One region of the Salicibibacter cibi genome, then DNA from elsewhere that is predicted to be linked to it. Evidence: predicted binding sites of a transcription regulator. Region 1 holds the regulator's gene; each other region holds the start of a gene.
The links. The regulator CtsR, encoded in region 1, represses protease genes until heat stress. The targets are predictions, from matches to a motif close to ATGGTCAATAAAGGTCAAACA.
Positions count from the first base shown of each region.

Region 2: a site for CtsR is predicted at 1,561-1,581, ahead of HUG20_RS05425 (ATP-dependent Clp protease ATP-binding subunit). Genes of this name have one in related genera too.
Region 3: a site for CtsR is predicted at 3,739-3,759, ahead of clpP (ATP-dependent Clp endopeptidase proteolytic subunit ClpP). Genes of this name have one in related genera too.

Region 1 covers NZ_CP054706.1:130,652-135,931, reverse strand. Annotated here, with positions in the region: gene HUG20_RS00660 (ATP-dependent Clp protease ATP-binding subunit) at 1-1,533, opposite strand, end outside; gene mcsB (protein-arginine kinase McsB) at 1,530-2,618, opposite strand; gene mcsA (protein-arginine kinase activator protein McsA) at 2,618-3,160, opposite strand; gene HUG20_RS00645 (CtsR family transcriptional regulator) at 3,181-3,651, opposite strand; tRNA gene HUG20_RS00640 (tRNA-Ala) at 3,928-4,003, opposite strand; tRNA gene HUG20_RS00635 (tRNA-Ile) at 4,020-4,096, opposite strand; rRNA gene HUG20_RS00630 (16S ribosomal RNA) at 4,208-5,280, opposite strand, start outside.
Region 2 covers NZ_CP054706.1:1,077,528-1,082,807, reverse strand. Annotated here, with positions in the region: gene HUG20_RS05425 (ATP-dependent Clp protease ATP-binding subunit) at 1-1,460, opposite strand, end outside; gene HUG20_RS05420 (hypothetical protein) at 1,613-1,915, opposite strand; gene thpD (ectoine hydroxylase) at 2,188-3,117, opposite strand; gene HUG20_RS05410 (spore morphogenesis/germination protein YwcE) at 3,386-3,649, shown strand; gene qoxD (cytochrome aa3 quinol oxidase subunit IV) at 3,707-4,033, opposite strand; gene qoxC (cytochrome aa3 quinol oxidase subunit III) at 4,030-4,644, opposite strand; gene qoxB (cytochrome aa3 quinol oxidase subunit I) at 4,658-5,280, opposite strand, start outside.
Region 3 covers NZ_CP054706.1:3,517,187-3,522,466, forward strand. Annotated here, with positions in the region: gene gap (type I glyceraldehyde-3-phosphate dehydrogenase) at 1-135, opposite strand, end outside; gene HUG20_RS17515 (sugar-binding transcriptional regulator) at 177-1,205, opposite strand; gene HUG20_RS17520 (ubiquitin family protein) at 1,504-1,683, shown strand; gene rpoN (RNA polymerase factor sigma-54) at 1,793-3,124, opposite strand; gene HUG20_RS17530 (hypothetical protein) at 3,173-3,427, opposite strand; gene clpP (ATP-dependent Clp endopeptidase proteolytic subunit ClpP) at 3,819-4,415, shown strand; gene HUG20_RS17540 (HPr family phosphocarrier protein) at 4,462-4,716, opposite strand; gene whiA (DNA-binding protein WhiA) at 4,742-5,280, opposite strand, start outside.

The sequences.
Region 1 (5,280 bases):
TTCCATTCGCAAAAGACGTTCGGTTTCTTCTTCAGCCAATTTCGTAACAGGAATTCCCGTCCAGCTGGCAACGACTTCGGCAATGTCATTCATGGCCACCTCTGTATTTTCTTGGCCTTGCTTTTCTTTCCATTCGTTCTTGAGTTCGGTCAGTTCTTCGCGAAGGCGTTGTTCACTATCACGAAGGGAGGCTGCTTTTTCAAATTCTTGGCTCTGAACCGCCGCATCTTTTTCCTTGCGTGTCTCTTCAAGCTTTTGTTCCCTTTCTTTCAAGTCTGACGGAGCGGTATAAGAACGAAGCCTAACTTTGGAAGCTGCCTCATCGATCAAATCAATCGCTTTATCAGGGAGGAATCGGTCAGAAATATAGCGATCGGACATTCTTACTGCTTCTTCGATCGCTTCATCCGTAATCGTTACCCGATGGTGCGCTTCATAGCGATCACGCAAGCCGCTCAAGATTTGCGTGGATTCCTCCAATGTAGGTTCATCAACATGGATAGGTTGGAAACGACGTTCAAGAGCCGCATCTTTCTCGATATAACGGCGGTATTCATCAAGGGTTGTTGCGCCAATGCATTGCAAGTCTCCGCGTGCCAATGACGGTTTCAAAATATTGGAAGCATCAATTGCCCCTTCTGCACCACCTGCACCGATTAATGTATGCAACTCATCGATGAATAATATAACGTTCCCTGCTTGGCGAATTTCCTCCATCACCTTTTTCAATCGATCTTCAAATTCCCCGCGATATTTCGTGCCGGCAACGACGGTTCCCATATCCAAGGTCATTACCCGTTTGCCACGTAAGGTTTCCGGAACTTCATTAGAAATAATCGATTGTGCCAACCCTTCGGCTACGGACGTTTTACCTACACCGGGCTCTCCGATTAGCACCGGATTATTTTTTGTCCGTCTCGAAAGGATTTGAATCACACGTTGAATTTCTTTCTCCCTGCCAATGACCGGATCCAGGCTCTCTTCTTTTGCGACTGCCGTAAGGTCTCGAGCCAGACCATCAAGGGTAGGCGTGTTCACAGTTCCTCCTGCCGCACTTCCTCCCTGCTGGCCATTGTTGCCGGAAGATTCATTGCTGCCAAGTAATTGCAGCACTTGTTGACGGGCTTTGTTCAAGCTTACACCCAAGTTGTTCAATACACGTGCTGCCACGCCTTCGCCCTCCCGAATCAGGCCGAGGAGAATATGCTCGGTGCCTACGTAAGAGTGGCCTAATTTTCGCGCTTCGTCCATGGATAGTTCGATTACTTTTTTCGCACGGGGCGTGTAATGGGGCGTTTGCTTTTTCATTGTTCCGTTTGCTTCTTGTCCTATAAGGTTCTCAACTTCTTGTTGAACTTGGTCGGGTCCCAAATTTAAGGCCTGCAAGGCTTTAGCGGCAATGCCGTCACCTTCACGAAGCAAACCCAACAGGATATGCTCGGTCCCAATATTTGTATGGCCAAGCCGCACAGCTTCTTCCTGGGCGAGCGCGAGTACCTTTTGTGCTCTCTCTGTAAAACGGCCAAACATCATGTTTCGCCACCTCCGTCTTGTATATTTTCAAGCTTTAATCTTTCGCGAATTAACGTTGCCCGTCGTTCATCGCGGCCATCGGCTGTTAATTCCCGTTCTGCAAACTGTTGTAGGAACGCAGGCTGAATTAAAACCATCAACTCATTAAGGATATTACCCTCTATGCCACGGATTAAATCCAAATCGATCCCTAACCGAAGCGTGGACAGGTGATTGCCAGCTTCCTTCGATTCTATGATGCGACTGTTTGCCAAAATACCATAGGAGCGATGAACCTGGTCAGTAAGCTGTAATTGACTGTGTTTAAGCAACTCCTGTCGGGTGTTTCGCTCCCTTTCGATCAGTTGGAGCACAACGCCGCGTAATTCCTCAATAATATCCTCTTCTGATTTGCCTAACGTCATCTGGTTAGAGATTTGGAACAGGTTCCCTCTAGCTTCGCTGCCTTCCCCGTAAATTCCTCTAACAACAAGTCCCAACTGACTGACGGCAGGCAAAATTCGATTTAATTGTTGCGTGGTGACAAGCGCTGGCAAATGCATCATAACCGAAGCTCGCATACCTGTGCCCACATTTGTGGGACAGCTCGTTAAATATCCTTTTTTTTCATCAAACGCATAGGTTACATGGGATTCAATCCAATCATCAAGCTTATCTGCAGATTTATAGCCTTCGGATAATTGAAAGCCGGGAGATAAACATTGGATTCTTAAATGGTCTTCCTCATTTACCATCATACTAATCGTTTCATCGTTATTCAATACAACAGCACCTTGCTTAGATTCTTGTGCAAGCTGCGGACTCGTTAAATGCTTTTCGACAAGAACGGTTTTTTCAATTTTTGAAAGTCCATCCATCGGCAACCATATCAATTTCCCAACCATTTCCTCGCTTGTTTGGGACAATCGCTCATAAACATGTTTATAGAGTGCCCTCGCCGCATCTTGGGAAGTAGAAGAAGGGAAGGGGAAATCTTCAAGGTTTCTGGCTAGCCGAATGCGAGTGCTCATAACAATGTCATCATCAGGACCGGGATCTTTTATCCACGGGCTGATTGCATGAGAGATAAATTGCTCCAAAGACATTACTGCCCCTCCTCCTTCTCCTTAGTCTCTTGCAACTCCCGAATTTTATCGCGAACCTCAGCGGCGTGCTCAAATTCCTCACGATCGATATGCTCTTGCATTTTCGTTTTTAATGAGTATATTTCTCTTTGCAACTTTAGCCTGCCGCCTTGTCGTTTCGGAATTTTTCCGGTGTGTGTATGATTTCCCCCATGCACACGTTTAAGAATTGGGTCAAGCTTGCCACTAAACGCTTGATAGCAATAAGAACAACCAAAGCGGCTATTGTTTATAAAATCTTTGTAATTCATCCCGCACTTTGGACATTGCAAGGCAAATTCTTTTTGCACCTTCTGGGAATAGCCTGCGCCATTACTCGTGTTTGGGTCTACATTCAATAAACCAGACAGGAGGTCATGAATGGAGTAACTATTTGAACCCGGGAATTCATCGCCTTTTTCCTTGGCACACACTTCGCATAAATGCATCTCTGTTTTTTCCGCATTAACAATCTTCGTGAAATGCAGGGTTGCCTGGCGTTGATTACATTCCTGGCACTGCACGAACCCACTTCCCCTCTAAGTTAAATCTTATACTTCAAACTCGAAAGCATTGCTTTCAAAACATTCGCCCGGATCATATCGCGGTGAGCAGGAACCGGAAGAGAGATGACCTCCCGTTCGATCGCCGCAAGCATCATATTCCCTTCTCGCTTGCTAATAGCCCCCTCTTCCAATAATCGAAGAACAATGCTTTTTCCCATCCTTTGATCAATGGCCTTCCCAATGTGATCAATTAATTGGTCACACAATTCCTGATGATCTGCATGCCGTACTTTTGTAATCCGAATATAACCACCGCCGCCACGTTTACTTTCAACAACATAGCCCTTCTCTACTGTAAATCTGGTGCGAATCACATAGTTAATTTGCGAAGGTACACATTCAAAGTGCTTGGCAAGTTCACTTCTTTTTATTTCTATTAAATTCTGTTCTTCTTTGGTCAAAATCGATTTTATATAATGTTCAATGACATCAGAAATGTTATTCCCCATCATACCCACCCCCTGACCTTGACTATCTTTGACTTTAATATAATACAAATTCATTGCATTTTCAAGTCGGCACTTGCCCACTTGCCGATTAAAAAAAGCCATCCACGGTAACAGGATAGCCTGAAATAAAAGCATTCATGCCATAAAAAAGGATTATATTTCCGATAAGGATAAAAGAGGCGGAGAGAAGTGAGAGCAGACCAAGTTTCCAAAAACTACACATCCATTTAATCACATAAAAAAACAGACCGCAGTGCCGTCTGTGTTTATCGCTTATGGTGGAGCCTAGCGGGATCGAACCGCTGACCTCCTGCGTGCAAAGCAGGCGCTCTCCCGGCTGAGCTAAGGCCCCATTTATTAAAATCAGATGGTGGGCCTGAGTGGACTCGAACCACCGACCTCACGCTTATCAGGCGTGCGCTCTCACCAACTGAGCTACAGGCCCATCTGTGAAAATATGTAGGAATATCAGTTGCAAATTGCCCGCTCAAAACTGAATGAAAGCCCAAGCGTTTGCCTCCGATCCCTTCACCGAGGGACCGGTATAGCTCCTTAGAAAGGAGGTGATCCATCCCCACCTTCCGGTAGGGATACCTTGTTACGACTTCACCCCAATCACCAGCCCCACCTTCGGCGGCTGCGTCCCTAAGGTTCGCTCACCGACTTCGGGTGTTGCCGGCTCTCGTGGTGTGACGGGCGGTGTGTACAAGGCCCGGGAACGTATTCACCGCGGCATGCTGATCCGCGATTACTAGCGATTCCAGCTTCATGCAGGCGGGTTGCAGCCTGCAATCCGAACTGAGAACGGCTTTTCCGGGGATTCGCTCCACCTCGCGGCTTCGCTGCCCGTTGTACCGTCCATTGTAGCACGTGTGTCGCCCAGGCCATAAGGGGCATGATGATTTGACGTCATCCCCGCCTTCCTCCGGTTTGTCACCGGCAGTCAATGTCGAGTGCCCAACTTAATGCTGGCAACGACATTCAAGGGTTGCGCTCGTTACGGGACTTAACCCAACATCTCACGACACGAGCTGACGACAACCATGCACCACCTGTCTCTCTGCCCAAAAGGGAAACCTTGTCTCCAAGGCGATCAGAGGATGTCAAGGCCTGGTAAGGTCCTTCGCGTTGCTTCGAATTAAACCACATGCTCCACCGCTTGTGCGGGCCCCCGTCAATTCCTTTGAGTTTCAACCTTGCGGTCGTACTCCCCAGGCGGAGTGCTTATTGCGTTTGCTTCGGCACTACGGGTATCGAAACCCCTAACACCTAGCACTCATCGTTTACGGCGTGGACTACCAGGGTATCTAATCCTGTTCGCTCCCCACGCTTTCGCACCTCAGCGTCAGGTACAGACCAGAGAGTCGCCTTCGCCACTGGTGTTCCTCCACATCTCTACGCATTTCACCGCTACACGTGGAATTCCACTCTCCTCTTCTGTCCTCAAGTCAGGCAGTTTCCAATGCCATTCCGGCGTTAAGCGCCGGCCTTTCACATCAGACTTGCCTCACCGCCTGCGTGCCCTTTACGCCCAATAATTCCGGACAACGCTTGCCACCTACGTATTACCGCGGCTGCTGGCACGTAGTTAGCCGTGGCTTTCTGGTGAGGTACCGGCATACTCTCGGC
Region 2 (5,280 bases), 950 kb from region 1:
ATGTCCAAACGGATCATCGCTTCACGGTCACCGAACATTTCTTCAGCCAATGTTTTGGAGAGTTCGGTTTTCCCGACTCCTGTTGGTCCGATGAACAAGAATGAACCAATCGGTCGTGTTCCTCGGCGAAGGCCGGCGCGATTACGGCGAATGGATTTCGCTACTTTTTCAACGGCTGTTTCTTGCCCGATCACTTGACTGTTCAAGCGCTCCGGCAAATCGCGCATTTTTTTCTGTTCGTCTTCTTGAAGACGGCGAACCGGAATGCCTGTCTTGACTTCTACGAGCGCTTGAATGCGGGCAACATCTACGACGGACTCATGTTTGTATTCCGACTTTGCTTCCTGCTGTTTCTCTTGTAATTGCAATTCTTCGGTGCGAAGCTTAGCCGCTCGTTCATAATCTTCCTGGCTCGTCGCCTCTTCTTTTTCAATCTTAATCTCTTCCAAACGTTTAGCGATTTCGCCATCATCCAAGTCGCTGATGAGCAAGTTCACTTTCGAACCGGCTTCGTCCATAAGGTCAATCGCTTTATCCGGCAAAAATCGGTCTTGAATATAGCGATCGGCTAAGGTAACCGATGCTTCAATAGCATCTTGCGTGTAGGTGACTTCGTGAAACTTCTCATAGTTCGGCTGGATGCCCGCGAGAATCTTCTTCGCATCTTCCAGCGACGGTTCATCAACCATGACCGGTTGAAAACGACGTTCAAGAGCAGCATCTTTTTCGATTTTTCGATACTCTGCTAGCGTTGTGGCACCAATCAATTGCACTTCTCCGCGGGCAAGTGCGGGCTTCATGATGTTACCGGCATCTGCTGACCCTTCTGCGGAGCCGGCACCGACAATTTGGTGCACCTCATCGACGAATACAATGACATCGTCACGCTCTTTCAGTTCCGCAAGCAATTGTTTCATTCGTTCTTCAAATTGGCCGCGGACACCTGTGTTGGCGACGAGCGAAGAAACGTCAAGCAAATAGATCTGTTTATTTTTCAACTTATTCGGAACCTGGTTTTGCAAGATACGCAGGGCCAAGCCTTCTGCGATCGCAGTCTTCCCGACACCTGCTTCACCGATCAACACCGGGTTGTTTTTGTTTCGGCGGTTTAGCGTTTCAATGACGCGTTCCACTTCTTGATCCCGGCCGATAATCGGATCTATTTCACCATTGTTGGCACTGTGGGAAAGGTTTCTCCCCAGTTCGTCGAGTAAGCCGCCACCTTGACCGGCGCCTTGCTGCGTTTGGGCATTCGTATATTGTTGCCCCTGTTGGTTGCCGCCCATCGCGTTCATCATTTGATCAAATTGCGATTGGCCGCTCATGCCGGTAGGCTGGCGCATGTGATTGCGAATGTCGCGGTAGCACTGCTTGCATAGATTCATCTGCTGTTGATTTCCGTTTACATTGATTCTCATCTGAATTCGCGCTTCGTTTTGTTGGCAATGATCACATCTCATCGATCTGCTTCCTCCTTGTTCTGTTTTCTTTTTGGTTGTTTGTATACGTTTGTCTTTGAATTGACTTTGACTATATTTGACCTTTGCATACTTCTATTATAGTTTGACTTTCTTTGACTTTCAAGTGTTTTGTTTAATTTTTTTTTGGTCTTTCACCAAAATCTATAGTTGTTTTCAGTAAATGATGATAATAACACTAGTGCAGAAAGGCTGAAATAAGTGATCACACCGACTACCGGAAGGCCTGATTGGGACTTCACACCAGGGCTATCGACCGGATAAACTGTCACTGCCCGAGTCAAGGTATCAAATACTCTCGTCAATGACCGAATATCTTCCTTCGAAGCAGGACTCCCGGTTTTCATGAAATGGTCATGGCGACCGAAAACAAAAGCCAATCGCTCGTTCGGACGCCATGAGACAGCCACTTGCACTAGCCAGCGGAGGAAAAACACGAAGACTCCTGTGGGAAAGCGCAGTGAGAAGACCCCGCAGAAAAAAGCGAATTTCTTTCTTCCACTTTAAAAATGTTTAACTTTGTTAAGGGAGTACCACTAGAACTTGGTGGAAGCCAAGTTTTTCTATGAGGAGGCTGAGCTTGGGGCACACGGAAAGCGTCGTGTTTTTCCGTAGCTGTTACTATCGATCATGATTACACCTATTTCTTTTTTGGGTTAAAAACAATAAAAACGCCCGCTTGCACACACGTGCAAACGAGCGTATAGATTTATTTCAATCCTGCTTTTTCTTTAAACGTCGATCGCGGCTGAATCGGTTTAATCTGATCGCGATTAGCGAGAAACTCAGGTCTCGGTTTTGCATTTCCAAACGGTTCCTCTAGTTGATTTTCAAGCGAATTGTAGACAAAAAAAGCGTTGCTTCTCGGCAAAGGTGAAATATTGCCGCTGGAACCATGCATCGTATTGCTTTCGAAGAACAGTACCATACCGGCTTTTCCGGTCGCACGATCGATTTGTTTTCCTGCTTTTTCAAATAATTTGTTTAAACTTTCCGGATCAGGAACACCGAGCTCTTGTTTTTGAAGGGACTGTTCGTAATTTGCGTCCGGCGTCTCTCCCGGACATGACACATACCATTGATGGGATCCCGGAATCAGCATGAGCGGACCGTTGTATTCGTAATTGTCGGTCAAAATGATCGAACAACTGACCGCGCGCGGGTTAGGCATGCCGTCTTCTACGTGCCACGTTTCAAAATCAGAGTGCCAATAAAATTCCTTGCCGCTAAAGCCGGGTTTAAAGTTAATGCGGGACTGCGTGATGTAGACGTCACTTCCGAGCAATTGCTGCGCTGCTTTGACGAGGTGTTCATTTGCAGCAAGCCGGCTGAAAAAATCGTTATGTTTGTGGACTTCAAATATCGAACGCACTTCATCCCCTTCAGGTTCAAGGACGACAGTCTCCGATTTTTGCCCTCTTTGTGCCGCTAATGTGTCATTAAGGTGTTCAGACATGATGCTAACTTCTTCGTCGCTAAACACGTCATCGAGCATCAGGTAGCCATTGTCCTCGTAAGAATCAAGCTGCTTCGACGTTAACGGACCATCCATTTTTCCCCGATTATGAATCACTGGATCTGTTCGCTTCATTATTTCTGCATTCTTCCCTACCCGTGAAGGATACAAATCAGTACGCAACGTTGAACACTCCTTGACTTATTAATTATTTGTCTTTCACTATCTACTTTATATGCTCAATCATTCACAAGCAAACAGCTTTAGGGTGCTTTTATGGCCATAACAATCCCTGCTGATTGCTCTTCGATTGTTTGATAAATATTTTTCCATTTTATCTGCGACTATCTTTTCCTAACATTCTAATTCTTTTCTTTTTGAATTAGTGTAAAATCGTCAAGTATTTGTTACAATAAATGTGATGAGAATGTGAATACAAGGAGATGGGGATATGGGGATCTTCTTTTTATATTTGTTTATTGCCAGCGCTACCCCGCTGTTTTTATGGAAAGAAAAACGCTGGTTGGCAATCGCCGGCTTACCGCTTTTAATTGTGATGTGGATCATGTCCGGTTTTTATGTGGCTGATTTATTAACACCTGAAACGCACACGTTTTTCATGGTTTTGTTTTCGTTCAACGTGCTTCTTGCCCACGTGGCCGCAATTATTCTGTATGTAAAGCCGGAATGGTGGAAACGTTTCGCAACCGATTAAGGAATCCCAGTCCGCGCAGACTGGGATTTTTTTATCGTTCCGCAGAATAATTGGCGATTACATATGGTGATCCAGGTGTATGCCAAACTCCATTACCCAATAAGAACCGACGGCAACAACAATAGCGACAAAGGCAGAAAAGAGAATATGTCCCACTTGAATCCTGCCATTGCTGCTTTCGGCCATATGCATGAACATCAGCAGTTGCAAGGTAGCTTGGATAAAGGCAAGCGCAAAGATCAATACGACGATCGTCCGGACACTGAACGCTGAATAAAAAGCAATCCACAAAGCGACCAACGTTAATACGATGGAACTGATAAAGCCGACGACGTGTTTCCACGGGAAATGCCCTTTTTTTGTGGAAGTTGTTCCGTTACTCATGCGATCACCAACCTTAACAAGTATACGCCTGTAAAGATGAAAATCCAGATAACATCGAGAAAGTGCCAATAGAGGCTGGCAATAAACGTTTTATTGGCAGTCACCGGGGTTAATCCCCGCCTTTTAACTTGAATCAGAATAATGATGAACCAAGCCACACCCATGGCAACGTGCAGGCCGTGAGTCCCGAGAAGAAGGAAAAAGGAGGACCAATAAGCGCTCGTAGCCAAGGTTGCTCCTTCACTGGCATACTCCACAAACTCATAAATTTCCATTCCCAAAAAGCCAAGTCCCAAAAGTAGCGTGATCCCTATCCAAATCATCATGCGTGTCACATTTCCAAGCCGCATTTCATGAATCGCGAGCCCGCTTGTAAAACTGCTCGTCAGCAGGGTGAAGGTCATCGCGAGCACCAATCCAATACTGAAAACTTCAGCAGGGGGAATGCTTGATGCTGTGCGGTAAATGAGCACGAAATACGTCCCGAAAAGAGTGGAGAAGAGAACGATTTCCGCCCCCAGGAACATCCAGAAACCGAAAATGTTATACTCTCCGGTTTCCGTTTGATATTCCAATGGGGTTTCTTCTCCAGGGAAGTCTTCACGTTCGATGGGATCAATTTTATTATCCATTTTCATGTGCTTGTCCCTCCCTGATCCCTTCTTCTTCTTTTCTCACTTCTTCTGCCGAAACGATGTGGCCGTCATCGCGTGAAAACGATCGTTGAATCATACACGCAAAAATACCGATAGCTCCAACGATCGCGATTGGCCACCAATGAAACACGAGGCCGAATCCGCCAATAAACATGAACACACACATGACAAATGGGGTTCCTGTATTATTCGGCATATGGATGTCTTGGTACTCCTCTATATCATTCGGATCGATGCCTTCTTGTTTCATTTGCCAAAACGCATCTTGGCCTTTGACTTCCGGGATTTTTGCAAAGTTATAATGCGGCGGAACTGCAGAGGACGTCGCCCATTCAAGCGTGCGGCCATCCCAAGCATCACCGCTCATTTCTCTCGGTTGATAACGATAGCTATAATAAATGTTATATACGAAGATCACAAAAGCAATGCCCATCATGAAAGCACCGACGGTAGATATAAAGTTTAAGCTAAACCAGCCGTCTTCCGGGAAGTATGTGTAAATCCGCCGCGGCATACCGTCCAACCCAAGAAAATATTGCGGAAAAAAACAGATGTTAAAGCCGATCATAAAAAGCCAAAACATCCAATAGC
Region 3 (5,280 bases), 430 kb from region 1:
CAGTAAATGGGCAAGCATGTCCGCATCTGTAAGGTCATTGATGGCGACGACTTCAACTTCACTATTTTCCATTGCTGCCCGAAAAACCAAACGCCCGATTCTGCCAAATCCGTTGATTCCTACTTTTGTTGCCACTACAGATTCCTCCTTAACAGGTTAAAAATTAAAATCGCAATCTATGGTTGGATAGATGCTTTAATGGCTTCGGCCGCCCCTTCGTCGGTGATCAGCAGATCACTTGGACGGTACGTCATATAGGCGATAATCGCCTCGGCTTTCGATGCTCCGCCGGCCATGGTGATAACCTTTTGTCCTTCCCCCAGATCATCAAGTTGCAAACCGACCGTTTTTTCCTTCTGAACAACGTTCCCGTTTCCGTCAAAATAGTAACCGAAGCTTTCAGCAACAGCGTTACATGTTTTTAAACGCTCAAGTTTTTTTTCGTCGGCGTTTCTTCTTGTAGCCATCGTATGAGCATCGCCTACACTATGGATAACCATACGCGGGGAACGAATCAAGTTCAGCAGTTCTTGAATCCCCGGTTCTTGCGTTAGCGATTCATAAGCGAGGTCGCTTAACTGATCGGGCACATGCAACAATCGATATTGAGCGTTAGCACTTCTCGCCAACGCCGCGCAAATCGTGTTCGATTGCAAATCAACATTTTCCCCAAGACCACCGCGAGCGGGAACAAATGTAACATGTTGCAAGTTTGGATGAGGAGACACGGATTCCGCCAACGTCGCGAGGGTCGTCCCGCCTGCAACGGCAACGACATCGTCGGTGCGGAGGGTTTGAATCATCTCGCTGACACAGGCACGACTCATTTCTTTTTTCACCCACGGTTGGCCATCACTATCGCCGCTCGTCACAATCACACGCGAAATATGAAGGGATTGCTGTAAATCAGCTTCCAACTGTGAACGCCCGGAAATGTTTTGCATGCTCGGCCCCAGTTGATCAAGCAACATACGCCCTTCCTCCGTCAAATCCATTCCTCCGGATTTCACTTCCAACAGGTTTTGTTCCTTGAAAAGTTCTACCTCGTTGCGAAGGACTCGTTCCGAGATTTGCAGTGAAGCGGAAATTGTTCGCCTGCCCACCGGAGCACTCACACGGATAAATCGCAAAATATCAAACCGGCGGTTTAAATTCTCCATAATGTCGGGTTGTAGTTTCTTTTGCCATTCCAGAAGATCCAACATTGAAAAGATCACTTCTTTTTTCGGGAACAATATTGTCCCTATTAGTCATTTTCGTTCCCAATAAGTGTTACCTTGATTATAAATCATTCTCTTTTTGTTTGCAATGTTAAAAATGCCTCCATTCCTGGCCAAACAAATGTACATGTGATTTATAAGCTTGGGTATCATTAGGGACTGCTGAATAACGGAAAAGGATTGGCACATAAGCATTTTCCGTTGATGTTGTCAAAACTAGATGCAAGAAAATCTATCCTAAAAGCAGAAAACCCTTGCACGTCTGGCAACACACGGAGGGACGGTGCTGCAATGGCGAGACTCCAGCGGAAAAACGGACGCGTCAAGCCCCCGCAGCGCCGGTTTTTGCGCGAGGAGGCTTGACCGTTCGTCAGCGGAAAGCGAAGCCATGGAAGCGGCATCCCGACTCCAACTAATATATGTAAGTTGTTCAGCAATCCCTCATTATGGTGCTGCATGGTGACGGTATCGTTTGTTTCTGATGCCAGCCGGTCACCATGACAGGTTCATGGCGACCATATTCATCTCTTTTATCTCTGTTCCAAACAAAAAAACCGCCCGATGAGGACGGTTTATGCAAAGCGCTTTCGTTTGGATGAAGCCTGGATGTTAAGTTCATCACGGTATTTGGCGATCGCGCGCCGAGAAATTGTAACCCCTTCTTCCTGTTTAAAGCGATCGGCGATTTTCTGATCAGAGATTGGTTTTTGTTTATCCTCCTGCTCAATCCAGCAACGGAGCGCTTCTTTCACCATCATTGCCGAAATATCTTCGCCGTCATTGCCGGATACACCTTTACTGAAAAATGCTTTTAACTCATAACATCCGCGTGGGGTCTGTACATACTTCCCATTTGTCGTTCGTGAAACCGTCGATTCATGAACATCTGCCCGTTCGGCAATATGTTTGAGTGTCATCGGACGCAACTCGCCGTTTTCCAAAAAGCTTTGCTGATATTCGACGATCGCTTCTGTTACGGCACGAATCGTTTGTTGCCGCTGGTCAATGCTTTTCAACAGCCACACGAGTTGTTTGTATTTGGACTGGGCATACTCAAACGTTTCTTTATCGTTTTTTTGATGAAGAAGATTTCGGTATTGGCGATTCAAACGAATCCTCGGCAAGGAATCATCATTTAAAACGACCGTCCACTCTCCATTGTTTTTTTCTATATAGACATCCGGTGTGATATAATCCGCTTCACTTTCACTAAACCCTTGGGCAGGGCGAGGATTCAGCGTTTGGATGAAATCATGGGCATCTTGTATTTCTTCAAGGGTAATTTGCATTTCTTCCGCCAACCATTTCCATTTTTTCTCTGCGAACGCTTGCAAATAATGGGCAACAATCGTTTCAACAATCGGATGCTCCTCAGGAAGCGCTTGCAACTGCAACAACAGGCATTCCGATAAAGATCGCGCCCCCACGCCAACGGGATCAAAGTTTTGCAAAAGCGCACATAATTCATGGAAACGGTCGGGGGTGATGCCGAGTTCAATTGACGCTTCTTTTTCATTCACAACTAAATAACCGTTTTCATCTAAATTATGGATAAAATATTTCAGGTGTTCCTTTGTTTCCCCCTCACAATCAAGCATTCGAAGTTGATCAATGAGATGAACCGTTAACCCTTGACGGGCATTTCCCAAACGATCAATGAAAGGTTCTTTCCCCTGCTCCCCGCTGCTTTCCTCACGATCGTTCCATAACACCGGGCTATCCCGGATCCCTTCGTCCCTATCCGCCTCATTGACATCCAGCAATGGATTTTCCAACGCTTGTTCTTCTATATATTCAGATAATTCCAATGTAGAGTATTGCAACAAAGAAATGGCCTGTCGCAATTGCTGGGTCATCACGAGTTTCATCGTTTGTTGTTGAATAAGTCCCATTTCAAGATTCATGGTGCGCCCCCTAGTTTTGTAAGCGCTTTCTATGAAGATAGCACAAAATTATTTCTGTTCCAACCATGAAAAAGTTAGACGGACGGTGTGCGTTTGCTTCTTTTGCACATACTCGCTATTCATCGTTATATAAGAAGGGATATGAGCTTGCACATACGTGCGATCATCCTGCAAGAAATCAAATGAACCGGTGGTTCTTAAGGCTTCGGCCAGCTTTTCGAGTTCAGTAGCTGCTTCATTCGCCGTCAGTTCCTGCTCCCGGGCATACCGTTCCGTTTGCTCTAAGCGTTCTTGGCCAAACATGGAATCCCCCTCCGCGAATGTTACAATTTCATTTTACACTATCAGAATGTATTAATTCTTCGAATGATAGTATAAGTAATACTTTGACCTTCGCCATCCTTGACGATAAGTCAAGTTTTTCTAATGTAATTATATCGCATTTAACATCCAGAAGCTAGGGTAGTGTGTCATTCATTCTAATATCGATTTAAAATTGCATTCTCCTGTTTCTCGCGGATATTCCCTTCTAATACCGATCCATATCAGGAAAAAACGGTTTGAAGTTTACGAAAAAAGGTAAACATAGTAATGGGTGATGAATAAATGCAATGTATTTGACCTTTATTGACCAATAGGGTATGATATAAGCAGTAACCCCATATTGCAAACGAAATGAAGGAGGATTAGATTTATGCATCTAATACCAACAGTTATTGAACAAACAAACCGCGGGGAGCGGGCTTATGACATTTATTCACGTCTGTTAAAAGACCGTATCGTCATGCTCGGATCAGGGATCGATGACAATGTGGCCAATACAATCGTAGCCCAATTGCTTTTCCTCCAAGCGGAGGATCCGGACAAGGACATCTCCCTTTATATTAACAGCCCCGGAGGTTCCATTTCCGCCGGCATGGCCATTTATGATACGATGCAATATATTACACCTAAGGTTTCGACTATTTGCATCGGCATGGCTGCTTCTATGGGCGCTTTCTTGCTCAATGCAGGAGAAATAGGCCAACGTTTCGCCCTCCCGAACAGTGAAATTATGATCCACCAACCGCTTGGAGGAACACAAGGGCAGGCATCCGATATTGAAATTCATGCGCGTCGTATTCTGGAAATGCGGGAAAAATTGAACAATATCTTCGCCGAGCGAACAGGCCAGCCGCTCGAAGTAATCCAACGGGACACCGACCGGGATAACTTCATGACTGCACCAGAAGCAAAAGAGTATGGGCTCATCGATCGAATCTTCGAGAAGAATGAAAGCACAGAAAAATAACCGATCCTTCCCCACCTAAAAAACCACGCGACCTGCGTGGTTTTTTTCATTCCTCGCTTACAAATTGCCCAAGCGCTTTTACTGCTTCTTCTTCATCGCCGCCATCAGCAGCTATGCGAATCGTTGTCCCATTGCGGACGGCAAGACTCATTACTCCCATAATACTTTTGGCGTTGGTCTCATGTGTCCCTTTGATAAGGTTGATATCCGCATGAAAGCGATTGGCTTCCTGCACGAATAGGGCGGCCGGTCGCGCCTGCAAGCCCATTTTTAAATTCACTACCACGTCACGCTCGACCATCGCGACCCATCCTTTCTGCTGTTTATCATCCTTGTGGCAACGATTCGCGATTACGAATTCGTTCAGCCAGTTCGTCGATTTTTCGCAACCGGTGATTGACCCCGGATTTGCTCACCTTCCCGCTCTCTGCCATTTCACCCAATTCCTTCAAGGTGACATCCTGATGCTTCACACGAAGTTCGGCCATTTCACGCACTTTGGAAGGCAAGCTTTCCAAACCGATCTCTCGCGTGACAAGCTCTATATTTTCCACTTGCCGCAAGGCAGCTCCTACCGTTTTGTTCAAATTTGCTGTCTCACAGTTTACGAGTCGATTGACAGAGTTACGCATATCCTTCACAATCCGAACATCTTCAAAATAGAGCAGTGCTTGATGAGCACCGATAATATTGAGAAACTCGGTGATCTTCTCGCTTTCCTTAATATAAACAATATACCCTTTTTTTCTCTCCAGTACACGGGCATCCAGATCAAATTCCAACATTAACGCCAAGAGCGATTGATTGTGTTCTTTATAATAAGAAAACAACTCCAAATGATAGGATGATGTCTCCGGATGATTAA